2 regions of the Micromonospora sp. WMMB235 genome follow, and region 2 is predicted to be linked to the other one. Evidence: predicted binding sites of a transcription regulator. Region 2 holds the regulator's gene; the other holds the start of a gene.
The links. The regulator HspR, encoded in region 2, represses chaperone genes until heat shock. The targets are predictions, from matches to a motif close to TTGAGTNNNNNNNACTCAA.
Positions count from the first base shown of each region.

Region 1: a site for HspR is predicted at 4,842-4,860, ahead of lon (endopeptidase La). Genes of this name have one in related genera too.

Region 1 is NZ_MDRX01000001.1:756,398-764,794, reverse strand. It holds gene BFV98_RS03085 (hypothetical protein) at 1-503, shown strand, start outside; gene BFV98_RS03080 (DEAD/DEAH box helicase) at 622-2,379, shown strand; gene lon (endopeptidase La) at 2,483-4,819, opposite strand; gene BFV98_RS03070 (Lsr2 family protein) at 5,054-5,401, shown strand; gene BFV98_RS03065 (hypothetical protein) at 5,608-6,870, opposite strand; gene BFV98_RS03060 (DUF2726 domain-containing protein) at 7,185-8,051, opposite strand; gene BFV98_RS03055 (DICT sensory domain-containing protein) at 8,158-8,397, shown strand, end outside.
Region 2 is NZ_MDRX01000001.1:4,277,057-4,285,453, reverse strand. It holds gene BFV98_RS18740 (ABC transporter) at 1-1,459, opposite strand, end outside; gene dnaK (molecular chaperone DnaK) at 1,670-3,532, shown strand; gene grpE (nucleotide exchange factor GrpE) at 3,581-4,318, shown strand; gene dnaJ (molecular chaperone DnaJ) at 4,398-5,585, shown strand; gene BFV98_RS18720 (heat shock protein transcriptional repressor HspR) at 5,610-6,050, shown strand; gene BFV98_RS18715 (hypothetical protein) at 6,216-6,422, shown strand; gene BFV98_RS18710 (hypothetical protein) at 6,653-7,081, opposite strand; gene BFV98_RS18705 (cation:proton antiporter) at 7,246-8,397, opposite strand, start outside.

The DNA.
Region 1 (8,397 bases), 3.5 Mb from region 2:
ACGACACGCTGCTGCTCGGCGGTCACCTGCTGATGGTGCCGGCGATGCTGCTGGTGGCGCTGCGGCACCGGCACACGCCCGCCGCGCCGCCGCGCCGGCACCCGGTCGCCGCGGCCGTGGCGCGCGGGTGGCCCGCCGGGCTGGGGCTGCTCATGACGGTGGACATGTGGTTCGCGCCCAGCGTCTTCGCGCCGTGGACGCTGCTGGTCCTGCCGGCCGGCTACCTGCTGATCGGCACCTGGCGGCGGCAGTGGGGCGACCGGCGCGCGCTGGCGGCGCAGCTCGCCGGGGCGGCCGTGTGGGGCGGCCTGGCGGTCGTGGCGATGATCGCGTCCGCCGACGTCGCCGGGGTGCTCGTCGGGGTGGGCTGGCTCGTCCACGCGGCCTGGGACGGCTGGTACCACCGCACCGGCGCGGTGGTACCGCGCGGGTACGCGCTGTGGTGCGCGGTGTTCGACGTCGGAGTGGGCCTCACCACGCTGCTGGCCGTCCTGTCCCGGTGATCCGGCGGGGGCACGGGGCCACGCCGGATCACCCGGAGGGGACGGCACACAGGTGGCGCGGCGAACGTTTGACCCGGTCGCCGCGACCGCCGCGCGGCGGTGATGAAAAGCTTGTCGCATGAACGCCGCACCGACCCCGACCGACCCCGCCCTTCCCGCCGACGCCGAGGACGGCATCGCCTTCGCCGATCTCGGGCTGCGCACCGAGTTGCTGGGCGCGCTGTCCGCGCTCGGCTACGAGGAACCGACGCCGATCCAGCGGGAGGCCATCCCCCCGTTGCTGGCCGGGCAGGATCTGCTGGGCCAGGCGGCGACCGGTACGGGCAAGACCGCCGCATTCGCGCTGCCGCTGTTGCAGCGGATGCCGGTGGGGCGGGCCGACGGCGACCCGGTGTCGCTGGTGCTGGTGCCGACGCGGGAGCTGGCCGTGCAGGTCTCCGAGGCGTTCCACCGCTACGGCAAGGACCTGGGCGCCCGGGTGCTGCCGATCTACGGCGGGCAGCCGATCGGCCGGCAGCTGCGTGCGCTCGACCACGGGGTGGACGTGGTGGTGGCGACGCCCGGCCGGGCGCTGGACCACATCGCCCGGGGCACGCTGCGGTTGGGCGCGCTGAGCACGGTGGTGCTGGACGAGGCGGACGAGATGCTCGACATGGGCTTCGCCGAGGACATCGAGGCGATCCTGGAGCACGCTCCGGCCGGCCGGCAGACGGTGCTGTTCTCGGCCACCATGCCGGCCCGGATCGACGGGCTGGCCCGGCAGCACCTGACCGACCCGGTCCGCATCCGGATCGAGCGGGAGCGGCCCGTCGCCGGGGAGGCGCCCCGGGTGCGGCAGAGCGCGTACATCGTGGCCCGGGCGCACAAGCCGGCCGCGCTGGGCCGGGTGCTGGACGTGGAGTCGCCCACCGCGGCGATCGTGTTCTGCCGCAGCCGGGAGGAGGTGGACCGGCTCACCGAGACGATGAACGGCCGGGGCTACCGGGCCGAGGCGCTGCACGGCGGGATGAGCCAGGAGCAGCGGGACCGGGTGATGGGCCGGCTGCGCGCCGGTACGGCGGACCTGCTGGTCGCCACCGACGTGGCCGCCCGTGGCCTGGACGTCGAGCAGCTCACCCACGTGGTCAACTACGACGTGCCGTCCGCCCCGGAGTCGTACGTGCACCGGATCGGGCGGGTCGGCCGGGCCGGGCGGGAGGGTGTGGCGATCACGCTCGCCGAGCCGCGTGAGCACCGGATGCTCAAGACCATCGAGCGGGTCACCGGCCAGCGGATCGCCATCGACAAGATCCCCACTGTCGCGGACATGCGTACCCGGCGGCTGGAGCTGACCCAGGGCGCGCTGCGGGAGAGCCTGCTGGAGGACGACCTCGACCCGTACCGGGCGATCGTGGAGTCGCTCACCGACGAGTTCGACCTGGTCGAGGTGGCGCTGGCGGCGGTGAAGCTGGCGCACGAGGCGACGTCGCCGGGCTCGGACGACGAGGAGGAGATCCCGCAGGTTCCGGTCCGGGGTCCGCGCGAGGGCCGCCCGGAGGCCGGCGGGCGGGGTGAGCGCCGGGGTCCGGCGCGCCCGCGTACCGGCGGCACCACCCAGGTCTTCATCGGTCTGGGCCGCCGGGCCGGGGTACGGCCGCAGGACCTGGTGGGCGCGATCACCGGGGAGACCCGCATCAGTGGCCGGGACATCGGCTCAATCGAGATCGCCGACCGGTTCTCGCTGGTCGAGGTGCCGCAGGGGGTCGCCGACGAGATCATCGCGGGGCTGCGCGGCACCACCATCAAGGGACGCAAGGCGACGGTACGCCGGGACCGGGACGGTGACGGGCCGGGCGAGCGCCGCGACCGGGGCTACGAGCGGCGCGACCGCCGCTGAGCCCGGCGCGACCGGCTTCCGTGCCGGTCGGCGTGGAGACCACAGGGGGCGGACCACGACGGCGCCCCGGCCACCGTGCGTACGGTGGCCGGGGCGACGGTCGTCAGGCCGCGGCGAGCGCCGGACCGTCCAGCGACTCCGTGCCGATCTCGACCGGGCGCAGCGCCAGTGCGAGCACGTCCGCCACGTCGGACAGGGTGTGCACGGTCAGCGCCTCCCGCACCTCGGCCGGCAGGTCGTCCAGGTCCGGCTCGTTGCGCTTCGGGATGATCACCTCGGTGAGGCCGGCCCGGTGCGCGGCGAGCAGCTTCTGCTTCACGCCGCCGATGGGCAGCACCCGGCCGGAGAGCGTCACCTCGCCGGTCATTCCGAACTCGGGCCGAACCGGCCGCCCGGTCACCAGTGAGGCCAGCGCGGTCACCATGGTGATGCCGGCGCTCGGGCCGTCCTTGGGCACCGCGCCCGCCGGGACGTGCAGGTGGATCCGCCGCCCGGCCAGCGCGTTCGGGTCCAGCCCGTAGCGCCGCCCGTTCGACCGCAGGTACGACCACGCGATGTGCGCGGACTCCTTCATCACGTCGCCGAGCTGGCCGGTGAGCGTCAGCCCCGGCTCACCCTCCATCGTGGTGGCCTCGATGAACAGCACGTCGCCACCGGCGCCGGTGACCGCGAGTCCGGTCGCCACGCCGGGTACTGCGGTCCGTTCGGCCGACTCCGGGGTGAACTTGGGCCGGCCCAGGTAGCGGGCCAGGTTGCCGGCGTCGACGTGCACCGGCGCGGAGTCCGTGGCGAGCGCGACCGCGACCTTGCGCAAGATCTTGGCGAGAGCGCGTTCGAGCTGCCGGACGCCGGCCTCCCGGGTGTACTCACCAGCGATCAGCGCCAGCGCCTCGTCGGCGACTGTGACCTCGTCGGTGGTCAGCCCGGCCCGTTCCCGCTGCCGGGGCAGCAGGTGGTCCCGGGCGATGGCGACCTTCTCGTCCTCGGTGTAGCCGTCCAGCGCGACCAGCTCCATCCGGTCCAGCAGCGGGCCGGGGATCGCCTCGACCACGTTGGCGGTGGCCAGGAACAGCACGTCGGACAGGTCGAGGTCGACCTCCAGGTAGTGGTCGCGGAACGTGTGGTTCTGCGCCGGGTCGAGCACCTCCAGCAGGGCCGCCGCCGGGTCGCCGGAGTAGCCGGCGGCCAGCTTGTCGACCTCGTCGAGCAGCACGACCGGGTTCATCGAGCCGGCCTCGCGCAGCGCCCGCACGATCCGGCCGGGCAGCGCGCCCACGTAGGTGCGCCGGTGACCGCGGATCTCCGCCTCGTCCCGGACACCGCCGAGGGAGACGCGGACGAAGTTGCGGCCCAGCGCCCGGGCGACCGACTCGCCGAGGCTGGTCTTGCCGACACCGGGCGGACCGGCCAGGGCCAGCACCGCGCCGGAACCGCGTCCGCCGACCACGCCGAGGTTGCGCTCCGCGCGCCGGTTGCGCACCGCGAGGTACTCCAGGATGCGGTCCTTCACGTCGGCCAGGCCGGCGTGGTCGGCGTCGAGCACGGCCCGGGCCGCGGCCAGGTCCATGTTGTCCTGGGTACGCGTGTTCCACGGCATCTCCAGGACGGTGTCCAGCCAGGTACGGATCCAGCCCGCCTCGGGTGAGGCGTCACTGGCCCGCTCCAGCTTGCCGACCTCGCGCAGCGCCGCCTCGCGGACCTTCTCCGGCAGGTCGGCGGACTCCACCCGGGAGCGGTAGTCGGCGGAGCCGTCCGGCTCGTCCTCGCCGAGTTCCTTGCGGATCGCGGCGAGCTGCTGGCGGAGCAGGAACTCGCGCTGGGACTTCTCCAGCCCTTCGCGGACGTCGCTGTTGATCTGCTCGGTGACCTCCTGCTCGGCGAGGTGTTCCTTCACCCAGCCGACGAGCAGTTCCAGCCGGGCGGTGACGTCCGGCGCGGCGAGCAGTTCGGTCTTCTGCGTCAGGCTGAGCCAGGGCGCGTAACCGGCCGAGTCGGCCAGCTCGGACAGGTCGGTCATCCGCTCCATCGCGTCGATCACCTGCCAGGCGCCGCGCTGCTGCAGCACCGAGGTCATGAGCGCGCGGTACTCGCGGGCGAGTTCGCGGGCGCGGCCCGCCGGTGCGGGTTCGTCGAGTTCGGTCGCCTCGACCCAGAGCGCGGCGCCGGGGCCGGGCACGCCGGAGCCGATGCGGGCGCGGGTGAGACCGCGGACGACCGCCGCCGGTTCGCCGCTGGGCAGCCGGCCCACCTTCTCGATCGTGGCGACCACGCCGACGGAGCCGTACTCGCCGTCGAGGCGGGGTACGGCCAGGAGTTCCTTGTCGCCGGTGGCGCGGGCCGCGTCGACGGCGGCCTGGGTGGTCGGGTCGAGGGTCACCGGGATGACCATCCCGGGCAGCAGGACGGCGTCGGTCAGTGGGAGTACCGGAAGAGTTGCCATCGAACACCTGCCATCACGTTGGTTGAGCGTGTCTGGCTCAAGTAACAAAACGTGCCCCTTGTTCCGGGTTGTGACCCACGCCACTACGAAGGGCCGCGTTCCCGCGCTCCGCACCCAATGGCGGCGCCCTTTACCGCGACCCGCCGAATGGAAACAGTCGGCTATTGTTGCGGAATTACCGCGCGGTAGGTCAAACTCTTAGCCACACCCCGCCCGACACAGGGAGTAATGGCGATGGCAAGGAAAGTAATCACCGTTCTGACCGACGACCTCGACGGCGGAAAGGCCGATCGGACCGTCGAGTTCAGCCTGGACGGCGTGGCGTACACGATCGACGTCTCCGACGAGAACGCGGGCGTCCTGCGCAAGGCGCTGGATCCGTACATCAGCGCTGGCAGGCGAATCGGCCGGGGAGCGACCGAGGTCGCCCGCGGCGCCCGCCGCACCGCCCGGCCGAGCACCTCGGGAATGGACCGCGAGCAGAACCGCGCCATCCGGGAATGGGCCGCCAAGAACGGGTTCGAGATTTCCGAGCGCGGGCGCATCCCGGTGTCGGTGGTCGAGGCGTACAAGAACCGCTGACCGCCACCGGTTCACCGTCGGGCATCCCGGGGTCACGCTGAGAAATCGGCGGGGGCCCGATCGGCTTTCTACGGTCAGCGCTTTTCATCCGGCCGGATACCGCCGGCACGAAATTTCTTCCGGGATCACCTTCCACCGTGCCCGTACGCGGGAACGGCAGCGGCCGCCCGGAGGAGTCCCCCGGACGGCCGCTGCCGTTCGCCCGCTCAGTTGACCCGGATGCGCACCACGTCGATGGCGGGAGTCTGGTTGGCCCGCTCCATCATCGGGATGCGGTGCGAGCCGTCACCGGCCCAGACCGCGCACTGCGCCACGCCCGACTGCGCCAGGCCCGGAATCTGGATCAGCACGTCGTCCGGCTGGTTGCCGCCCCGCCCGTCCTCGGTGGCCACGAAGAAGGCCGGCACGTCCTGCGGGTTCGGAGGCTGCCGGGTGCTGCCGAGCATGCGGCAGGCGGTGTGGAAGTGGCCGCGCACCAGGCCCTGGCCGTTGAGCAGCGAGCTCTCCAGGTAGTAGCCGCCCTGGCCGGCGGCGAGGAAGCGGTCCCGCACCAGGTTCTTGGTGGTGACCCGGAGGGTGAACGGCTGGTTGCGCCGCACCTGGTTCGGGAACTGCGTGATCAGCAGCGACGGGTTGTTCGCCGCGGCGCCCACCTCACCGAACGCGGTGCTCACGCACCGGTTGCCGTTCTGGAAGCCGTCGTGCGCCTGGAGCTGGCTGCCGGAGCAGTCCTTGGCGAGCACGTTCAGGCCGTTGCCGCCACCGTTGTTCTGGCCGCCGCCGTTGTTGTTCCCGCCGCCGTTGTTCCCGCCGTTCTGACCGCCGTTGTTGTTGCCGCCGTTCTGGCCCCCGTTGTTGTTGCCGCCGTTCTGACCGCCGTTGTTGTTCCCGCCGTTCTGGCCGCCGTTCTGCGGGGTGTCGGTCACCGCACACTGGGCGAGCTGGTCCAGGCCCTGCGGGCGCTGGGCGACCCGGCCGATGGCGGTGGCGATCCGGTTGAGCGCCGCGGTCCGCTTGTCCGCGAGCGGACGCAGGATCGCGTTGTTGATGAACTCGCCGCCCTTGCGGCCCTCCGCCGCGAGCCGCCGGTTCGCGTCGACGATCTGCGACTCCAGCAGAGCCAGGGTGCGGTCCACCTCGGCACGGGCCTGACCGGGCACCTGCGGCAGCCGGCCCCGGACGTCCGGGCAGGCCACGGTCGGGGTGCCGGCGCCCGCGCCGCCCGCGTTGGTCTGCTGGCACTCGGCCGGCGACATCTGCCCGTCGCCCCAGTGGTTGCGGACCCAGCGGCCGTTCTGCCAGGTACGGGTGGTGCTGCCCTGGCCGTCCGGGGCGGTCGCCCCGGGGCTCGCGGGCACGCAGGACGCCGAGGCGGCGCGGGTGGTCGTCCGCCGGTCCTGGGCGGACGAGATCTGGGTGACGGCGACGATGCCGCCGAAGACCGCGAGCGTGCCGACAACCGCCAGCATCCGCTTGCTCCGCGCGTTACCGGATGACCGGCGCGCCCGTGTGGACCTGCGCATCGAATTGCTCTCCTTCACGATCCGGTAGTTGACTGGTGATCCCGGCGGACCGACGAATTCGGGGTGTGAGATCACTGCGACGCTCAGTCGCGCGTCAATGGCCGACGATGCCCTTTCCGCACCGTCTCCGCGCCGTCCGGGCGCGGCGGGGAAGATCTGCGTCCATTCCCGATGAGGTACGGAGCGCCGTCGGCGAAGGTTCAACCGGAGATCGGAAAAAAATCGAAAAGTCGCCGTCCTCGCCGGCGAGGACGGACGGCTCAGTCGGCGCAGAGGTGATCGAAGGCGAACCCGCCGTCGAAGGAGTCCCGCCGGGCGGCCAGCGCGCGTACCCGCCGGAGAAGCTCGTCGCGGTCCAGCAGGGACGGCGCGGCACCGTCGAGGTCACGCAACCGCTCCCCCAGCGCCACAGCCGCCAGGTCCTCGGCGAGCCGCCCCGGGTCGACGCCGCAGGAGAAACCGCGCGAGGTCAGCCGTACCCGCTCCAGCAGGCAACGGCCGGGCCGCACCTCGGCCCAGGCCCAGCCCTCCGCCGGACCGTCGGTCCAGCGCACGTGCAGGCCGCGCACGATCGGGTCGGCGATCCGGCCCGCCACGTACGCCTCGACCGCCTCGACCCGGGCCAGCGCGCCCAGGTCGTTCACCGGTCCGCGCCGGCCGTCCGGCAGCCGGCCGATGATGTCCCGGAAGCCGACCGTGTCACCGCCGTCCGGGTCGGTACCGTCGGCGTAGGCCCGCGCGTCCAGCACGTACTCGACGAACCGGCGGACCTGCTCCGCGCCGCCCAGCGTCGGCGACTCGACGCGCACCAGCGGCAGGCCGACGGCGACGCAGACCGCGTCGGTCAGCCGTTCGGACCGTCGCGCGGCCGATCCGTCGGGGGCGGGCACGGTGAACCGCACCGCGAAACGCGGCAGCCCGGTGTCGGCCGCGCAGACCACCAGGTCGAGCGACGCCCGCCCGGCGGTGCTCCACTGGCTGCCGGTGACCCCGGGCGGGCGGCCCTGCACCAGGTCGCCGAGCCGCCGCCCGGTGTGGCCGAGGTGGCCGGCACGGACCAGGGACGGCGCGGCGCCGGGCGGGATCGGCCGCAGCCAGGAGGCGGTCACGCTGCCTGTGCTCGTCATCTCGCCCCGATCCCCCTCGTCCGGTCGACGCCCGAGTGTAGGCCGTGCGGCACGACCGGTCCGGCCGACCGGTGCGCTACCGCGCCCGTCCCTCTAGGCTCTGCCCGTGCCCAGCGGACGGACCCCGGAACAGTTCACCAAACGCAGTCTCGTCACCGTCTCCCACGCCATCGAACGCGCGGCGCTCGCCGAGGCCGAGGACGGCCCTCTCGTCGTGCTCGCGCTGTTCCAGCGGCTGCCGTACTTCGCCCGGGAGCGCGAGGTCTACCGGCGCATCGCCGGCCGCGCCGCCGTGACGGTGGTGGCGATGGTCGGCGGACCGCCGCCCGACCTGCCGGACGGTACC
Region 2 (8,397 bases):
ACGCGGCCGTGCGGGCCACGAACCGCCGGTCGCCGCCCTCGACCCGGACCAGCTCCAGCACGCCGCGCTGCCAGTCGCGGACCAGCTGCTCGGCCCGCTCCGGCAGGTCGGCCGAGGGGTGGGCCAGGTCGGGCTCCAGCAGCGCCGCGCCCGCCGGGTGCGCCTTCCAGCCGGTGTACGCGTTCTCCGCCGCCTCGGCGGCCACCCCGCGCAGCAGCGTGACGAGCTGGGACTCGATCGCGGTACGCAGTTCCGCGGCGGGAGCGGGCCGCCCGGTGACCGCCGCGACCACCCGGTCGCGCAGGCGCCCGATGCGGGCCTCCAGCCCGCGGAAGAAGTCGCCGGTGCCGATGAACTCCTGCCAGCGGGCCAGCACCTCGCCGCGCAGCAGCCGGCCGTCCCTGAGCCCCTGGTCGACGCTCCGCTCCGCGCTCCGGTACGCGGCCTGGACCCGCTCGTCCAGCGCGTCGGCGGCGGTGACCTGCTCGTCGGCGGCCTCGGCCAGCCCTTCGACGACCGGGTGCACCGCGGCCAGCGCGCCGTCGAGTGTCTGCCGGACCACCGCGGCGCGGGCCTCGGCGTCGGCGGCGAGCCGGGCGAACCAGTCGCTCAGCGGCGCGGTGATCCGGTCCGGCAGCAGCCCTTGCCCGTCCACCCAGGTCTCCGGCAGCACGAACAGCGGCGAGGCGCCCAGCTCCTGCTCGGCGAGCATCTCGGACAGGTGGGCGGCGACCTCGTCGGCTGCCTCCGGGGGCACCCGGTCGAGCACCATCGCCACGGCGGTGCCCCGGGCGCGGGCGCTGCGGAGCAGTTCCCAGGGGACGGCGTCGGCGTACCGGGCGGCGGTGGTGACGAACAGCCAGAGGTCGGCGGCGGCGAGCAGCTGACCGGCGAGCGCCCGGTTGGCGTCGACCACCGAGTCGATGTCGGGCGCGTCGAGGAAGGCCAGGCCGGGCGGCAGCGCCGGCGCGGTGACCAGGTGCAGGGTGCCCGGCTGCTCGCTGGGCTCGGTGGTCCGGGTCAGACCGGGCAGCAGCTCACCCTGCCGGAACCAGGCCGCGTCGGTCGGGCTGCACACCAGCACCGGGGAGCGGGTGGTGGGGCGGAGCACACCCGCCGCGCTGACCCGCGCCTGGACCAGGCTGTTGACGAGCGTCGACTTGCCGGCGCCGGTGGAACCGCCGACGACCACCAGGAGCGGGGCGTCGAGCCGGGCCAGCCGGGGCAGCAGGTAGTCGTCGAGCTGGTCGGTGAGGCTCGTTGCGGCGTGCCGGGCCGGCTCGGCCGAGGGCAGGGCGAGCGGGAAGCGGGCCGCACCGATCGCCGCGCGCAGGCCGGTGAGCGCGGCGGGCAGGCCGTCGGCGGCGTGAGCAGGCTGGTCGTCGCCCGTGGTGGCTCCGGTGCGGGCTGCGACGGCGGGCGCGCCGGCACGGGTGGCGGAATCGCCATGCGTCGTCACCGCTAAAGCGTGCCCGACCGACGCAAGGTAAGACAACCGGACAGTAGTAACGGTCGGGTTGCGCCGGGTCGGCTCAACCCCGACTTGCGGATTGGCGATCGCGTGGCACTATTGAGTCAAGTTCACTCAACTTGTGGTGCGGTCGCTTCCGGGCGACCCGCCGGGCAGGCCGTCTGACCTGCTCACCCGTTATGAAGCGAGGAAGCGAACATGGCACGTGCGGTCGGCATCGACCTCGGCACGACGAACTCCTGCGTCAGCGTTCTCGAGGGCGGTGAGCCCACCGTCATCGCCAACGCCGAGGGCTCGCGTACGACTCCCTCGATCGTCGCGTTCGCCCGCAACGGCGAGGTGCTCGTCGGTGAGGTCGCCAAGCGCCAGGCGGTGACCAACCCCGACCGGACCATCCGGTCGGTCAAGCGTGAGATCGGCACCAACTGGACCGTCGACATCGACGGCAAGAAGTACACCCCGCAGGAGATCTCGGCGCGCACGCTGATGAAGCTCAAGCGGGACGCCGAGGCGTACCTGGGCGAGCAGATCACCGACGCGGTGATCACCGTCCCGGCCTACTTCAACGACGGGCAGCGCCAGGCCACCAAGGAGGCCGGTGAGATCGCCGGCTTCAACGTGCTGCGGATCGTGAACGAGCCGACCGCGGCGGCCCTGGCGTACGGCCTGGACAAGGGCTCCAAGGAGCAGACCGTCCTGGTCTTCGACCTCGGTGGCGGCACCTTCGACGTGTCCCTGCTGGAGCTGGCCGAGGGCGTGGTGGAGGTCAAGTCCACCAGCGGTGACAACCAGCTCGGTGGTGACGACTGGGACCAGCGCATCATCGACCACCTGGTGAAGACGTTCCGCGGCGAGCACGGCATCGACCTCTCGCAGGACAAGATGGCCATGCAGCGGCTCAAGGAGGCCGCCGAGAAGGCCAAGATCGAGCTGTCCGCCGCGACCACCAGCAACATCAACCTGCCGTACATCACCGCCGGTTCGGCCGGCCCGCTGCACCTGGACGTGACGCTCAGCCGCGCCGAGTTCCAGCGCATGACGCAGGACCTGCTGGACCGCTGCAAGGGCCCGTTCGAGCAGGCCGTCAAGGACGCCGGCATCAAGATCTCCGACGTCGACCACGTCATCCTGGTCGGCGGCTCGACCCGCATGCCGGCCGTGACCGACCTGGTCAAGCAGCTCACCGGCCGCGACCCGAACAAGGGCGTCAACCCGGACGAGGTCGTCGCCGTCGGCGCCGCGCTCCAGGCCGGTGTGCTCAAGGGCGAGGTCAAGGACGTCCTGCTGCTCGACGTGACCCCGCTGAGCCTGGGCATCGAGACCAAGGGCGGCATCTTCACCAAGCTCATCGAGCGCAACACCACCATCCCGACCAAGCGCTCCGAGGTGTTCACCACGGCCGACGACAACCAGCCGTCGGTGCTGATCCAGGTGTTCCAGGGCGAGCGGGACATCGCCGCCTACAACAAGAAGCTCGGCACCTTCGAGCTGACCGGTCTCCCGCCGGCCCCGCGCGGCGTGCCGCAGATCGAGGTCACGTTCGACATCGACGCCAACGGCATCGTGAACGTGCACGCCAAGGACCTGGGCACCGGCAAGGAGCAGAAGATGACGATCACCGGCGGCTCCTCGCTGCCGAAGGACGACATCGAGCGGATGCGCCGGGACGCCGAGGAGCACGCCGACGAGGACAAGCGCCGCCGTGAGGAGGCCGAGACCCGCAACGTGGCCGAGGCGCTCCAGTGGCAGACCGAGAAGTTCCTCGCCGAGAGCGGCGACAAGCTGCCCAGCGAGAACCGTGACCAGCTCAACGAGGCGCTCGGCGAGCTGCGCAGCGCCCTCGGCGGGCAGGACATCGAGAAGATCAAGTCCGCGCACGAGAAGCTGGCGCAGGTCTCCCAGCAGGCGGGCTCGCTGCTCTACGCCCAGCAGCAGGAGGGCGAGCAGACCGCACCGGGTGCGGCCGGGCCGGGTGCCGGCGCGGGTGCGGCCGGTGGCCCGAAGGCCGGTGGCGACGACGACGTGGTCGACGCGGAGATCGTGGACGAGGACAAGAAGTGACATCCGGTCCCGGACACGATTCGCACGGCAGAGGGATGAGGTAACCGCATGACGGACAAGCCACGAGCGGCCGGCCCGGGTGCCACCGGGTCGGCGCCGGGCGCCGGCAAGGACACCGGCGACGAACCCCGGGTCGTCATCCGCGACAAGCGCAAGCTCGGCAAGGTGACCGAGCAGCCGGCGAACGACGCCTCGGCGGCCGACGCGGCCGCCGACGCGCCCGCCGAAGGGCTGGTCGAGGAGGCCGAGGTCGTGGTCGACGAGATCGGCGGCGAGGCCGAGGTCAGCGGTCCGACCGTGGTCGACTCGCCCGCCGAGCCGAACGGCGGGACCGGCCCGGACGCGCCGCTCGGCGCCGAGCTGGAGTCGCTCCGCACCGACCTGGAGGAGCGCACCCGCGACCTCCAGCGGGTGACCGCGGAGTACGCCAACTACCGCAAGCGGGTCGACCGGGACCGCAACCTGGTTCAGGAACAGGCCACCGGGGCGGTGCTCACCGCGCTGCTGCCGATCCTCGACGACCTGGACCGGGCCCGTGAGCACGGCGACCTGGTGGGACCGTTCGGCAGCGTGGCCGAGCAGCTCACCGGCGCGCTCGCGAAGTTCGGCCTGACCGCGTTCGGTGAGACGGGTGACCCGTTCGACCCGACCCGGCACGAGGCGGTGGCGCACCAGACCTCCGCCGACGTGACGGAGCCGACCTGCGTCCAGGTCATGCGCCGTGGTTACCAGCTCGGCGAGCGGCTGCTGCGGCCCGCCATGGTCGCGGTCGCGGACCCGGAGTAGTGCCGACCCGTGACGTCCCGCCCGCCCGCACCGGGCGGGCGGGACGACCGGGGTTCGACCCGTGGAAGGGGGTGGACCGGTGAGTTCCAAGGACTGGATCGAGAAGGACTACTACGCCGCGTTGGGCGTGGACAAGTCCGCCTCCTCGGACGAGATCAAGAAGGCGTACCGCAAGTTGGCCCGGGAGTCGCACCCGGACCACAACCCCGGCGACACCGGCGCCGAGGAGCGGTTCAAGACCGTCTCCGAGGCGTACGCGGTGCTCGGTGACGAGAAGAAGCGCCGTGAGTACGACGAGATGCGCTCGCTGTTCGGCTCCGGCGCCTTCCGGCGCAACGCCCGCGGCGCGGGCCAGCCGGGCGGCATGCCGTTCGACGTCTCCGACCTGTTCGGCGGCGGTGCCGGGGGTGGGGACAGCCGGTTCAGCGGCGGCGGCTTCACCGACCTGTTCAGCTCGATCTTCTCCGGCGGTGCAGGTGGCGGCGGTCCGGCACGTCCGCGCGGCCCGGCCCGCGGCCGGGACGTCGAGACCGAGGTGGCGCTCGACTTCGAAGACGCGGTACGCGGCGTCACGCTGCCGCTGACGCTGCGCGCGCCCGGCGTCTGCGACACCTGCCACGGCAACGGCGCGAAGCCCGGCACCCAGCCGGTGGCCTGCCCGGTCTGCCACGGTGCCGGCGTGACCACCCGCAACCAGGGGTCGTTCAGTTTCTCCGAGCCGTGCCGCAACTGCCAGGGTGTCGGCACGATCGTCGAGGAGAAGTGCCCGGAGTGCCACGGCACCGGCGGGGTCACCAAGACCCGCACGCTGCACGTCCGCTTCCCCGCCGGGGTGTCGGACGGGCAGCGGATCCGCCTGGCCGGCCGAGGTGAGCCCGGCGAGCGGGGCGGTCCGGCGGGCGACCTGTTCGTGCAGGTGAAGGTCCGCCCGGACGAGCTGTTCGGGCGCACCGGGGACGACCTGACCCTGAACGTCCCGATCACGTACGCCGAGGCGGTTCTCGGCACGGACCTGCGCGTGCCGACCCTGGACGGGACGGTGACCCTGCGGGTGCCACCGGGTACGCCCAGCGGGCGGGTGCTGCGCGCCCGCGGCAAGGGCGTCGTACGCAAGGACGGCCGCGCCGGTGACCTGCTGGTCACGCTCGACGTGGTGGTTCCGGCGAAGGTCTCGGACGAGGCGCGGGCGGCGCTGGAGACCTTCGCGGCGCAGACTCCGCCCGCCGCGCGGCAACATCTCGACGCGCGGGTACGTCGATTCAGTTGACGGCGGCACCGGAGGTGAGCGGGCATGTCGGAGGAGTACGTCGGCTCGGGTGACCAGGCATACGAGGCCAAGGTCTTGATGATCTCGGTGGCCGCGCGGATGGCGGGGATGCACCCCCAGACGCTGCGCCAGTACGACCGGCTGGGCCTGGTGCAGGCCGGCCGGGCGTCCGGCGGCGGTCGCCGGTACAGCGTCCGGGACGTGGTGCTGCTCCGCGAGGTGCAGCGGCTCAGCCAGGACGACGGGATCAACCTGGCCGGGGTCAAGCGGATCATCGGGTTGGAGCGGCTGCTCGAAGAGGCGCAGCAGCGGGTGGCCCGGCTGGAGGCGGAACTGGACGCCGCGTACCGGCGGATCGCCGAGCTGGAGTCGCTCGGCGGCTTCCCCCGCGGCGACCTCGTGCCCACCAACCGCACGTCCACCGCGCTCGTCGTCTGGCGTCCGCGCCGCGCTCCCGACCGCTGATTCCGTACCTGAAGGCCGGCGCGCCCCGCTCCCCCGGGGCCGCGCCGGCCTTCGTCGTTCCCCGGGCGGTTCGCGGGGAAAGCGGGGTACGGCAGAGCGGGGTCAACTAGGCTTTTCCATAGGGGCAAAAGCCCCAAAGCGGATTCCGGGCTGGCGGGGGGAGTCATGACGGAACCGGCGAAGAAGGTGGCCGAGCGCGCGGAGGAACGGCTGGAGAAGGTGGCCGAGAACGTGCGCGAGCGGTTCGACCGGGTCACCGAGGGACGCTTCAGCGACAAGGTCAAGGAAGGGCGCTTCGCCGACCAGACGGACCACGGCGTGGACCGGGCGCGGGACGACGAGCGGCGCAAGAAGCAGGGCGGGTCGACCTAGACGATCCGCCGACGTGCGGGCCGGGATCCACGGGGGATCCCGGCCCGTTCGTGTTCTGCAGGGCCGGCCGGGACGTCGGGCTGCTCCGGGCGGGCACCACCCACCCGCCCTCGCGGTCGATCATGAAGTTGGCGGCGACAAACCGGACACCAAACACCGCCAAGTTCATGATCGACCAGGCCGGTCGGGTCGACGTGGCCAGTGAGGTCGACGTGGGCGGGTCGAGGTGGTCAGAGGCGGCGGTTCTCGCGGACCAGGCCGCCCTCGCACCAGTCCCGGTAGACGAAGAGATCCGGCCGGGCGAGCAGCACCCGGCTGTTGTGCGCCCAGTTGCGCATCAGGTCGTCGCCGGACTTCTCGGCCTGCTCGACCAGCTTGCGGAACCGGCGCTTGGGGTGGGCGCGGAAGTTCGTCCGGATGCCGTCGGCGGCGTAGATGTACAGGCAGTGCAGCGTGAACCGCCGCGCCGGGCAGCCCTGATCCATGGCCAGATCGAACAGCGTCTGCACCAGATGGTCACCGGCGACCAGCAGATCCCAGTCGGGCGGCATCGAGGTCAGCGGCACCGAATCCGGCTGATAGGCCCACGCCCGAAGCTCGGCGGGCGAGGGATCGACCGGGTTGGCGAAGCCGCGGAACGTCTCTTCCTGCACGCTCACCGGCCGACCTTCCGCTTGCGCTGGCGGGGGCGCAGGCCACCCGCGGACCCTGGCTGCTGGGCCGAAACGTTAACGCGGTTGGACGGAGCAGGGGTAGACCTTCCCGGGATCAATTTGACAACGCCGGGCCGGATCTGCCCTGCGGCTGATCCGGCCCGGCCCGGTCAGTCGCCGGTGCCCAGGGGCAGCGGCGCGGGCGGCCGTGCGGCGGCGGCGCGGGTGCGCAGCCACTGCTTGAACCACGGGCTGTCCGGCAGGCGGGCGAGCAGCGGCCCGGTCACCACCGTGATCAACACGTACGCGGTGGCGAGCGCGGCGAGCTTCGGCTCCACCGGGTAGACGGCCGCGACGGCCAGCCCGGCGATGACGATGGAGAACTCGCCGCGCGGGGTCAGCGCCAGGCCGGCCCGCCAGCGTCCGGGCTCGGCGATCCCGGCCCGGCGGGCGGCCAGGTAGCCGGTGGCCACCTTCGTCGCCATGGTCACCACTGCGAGCAGCAGCGCGGGCAGCAGCACCGGCGGCATGTCCAACGGGTTGGTGACCAGCCCGAAGAACACGAAGAAGACCGCGGCGAACAGATCACGCAGCGGGGAGAGCAGCTCGGTGGCGTGGTGCGCCACCGGCCCGGACAGCGCGATGCCCACCAGGAACGCGCCGACCGCCGCCGACACCTGGAGCTTGGCCGCGACACCGGCGACCAGCAGGGTCAGGCCGAGCACCCCGAGCAGCAGCGCCTCCGGATCCTTGGCGGAGAGCGCGGCGGAGATCAGGTGGCCGTACCGGATCGCCACGGCCAGCACCACGACCACGGTGAACACCGCGACGGCGAGCGCGATGCCGCCCTTCATCAGGCCGACCCCGGCGAGCAGCGCGGTGACCAGCGGCAGGTAGAGGGCCATCGCCAGGTCCTCGATCACCAGGACGGAGAGGATCACCGGGGTCTCCCGGTTACCGACCCGGCCCAGGTCGCCGAGCACCTTCGCGATCACGCCGGACGACGACACCCAGGTCACGCCCGCGAGCACCACCGCCGCCACCCAGCCCCAGCCGAGCAGGAGCGCGAAGGCGAACCCGGGCAGCGCGTTGAACACCGCGTCGATCAGGCCGGCCGGCGCGGCGGACCGGAGGTTGCCCACCAGCTCGTTCGCGCTGTACTCCAGGCCGAGCATGACCAGCAGCAGGATCACGCCGATCTCGGCGCCGACCGCGAAGAACTCCTCGCTGGCGTTGAGCGGCAGCAGACCACCGTGCCCGAACGCCAGGCCGGCGAGCAGGTACAGGGGGATGGGCGAGACGCCGAAGCGACGGCTCAGCCG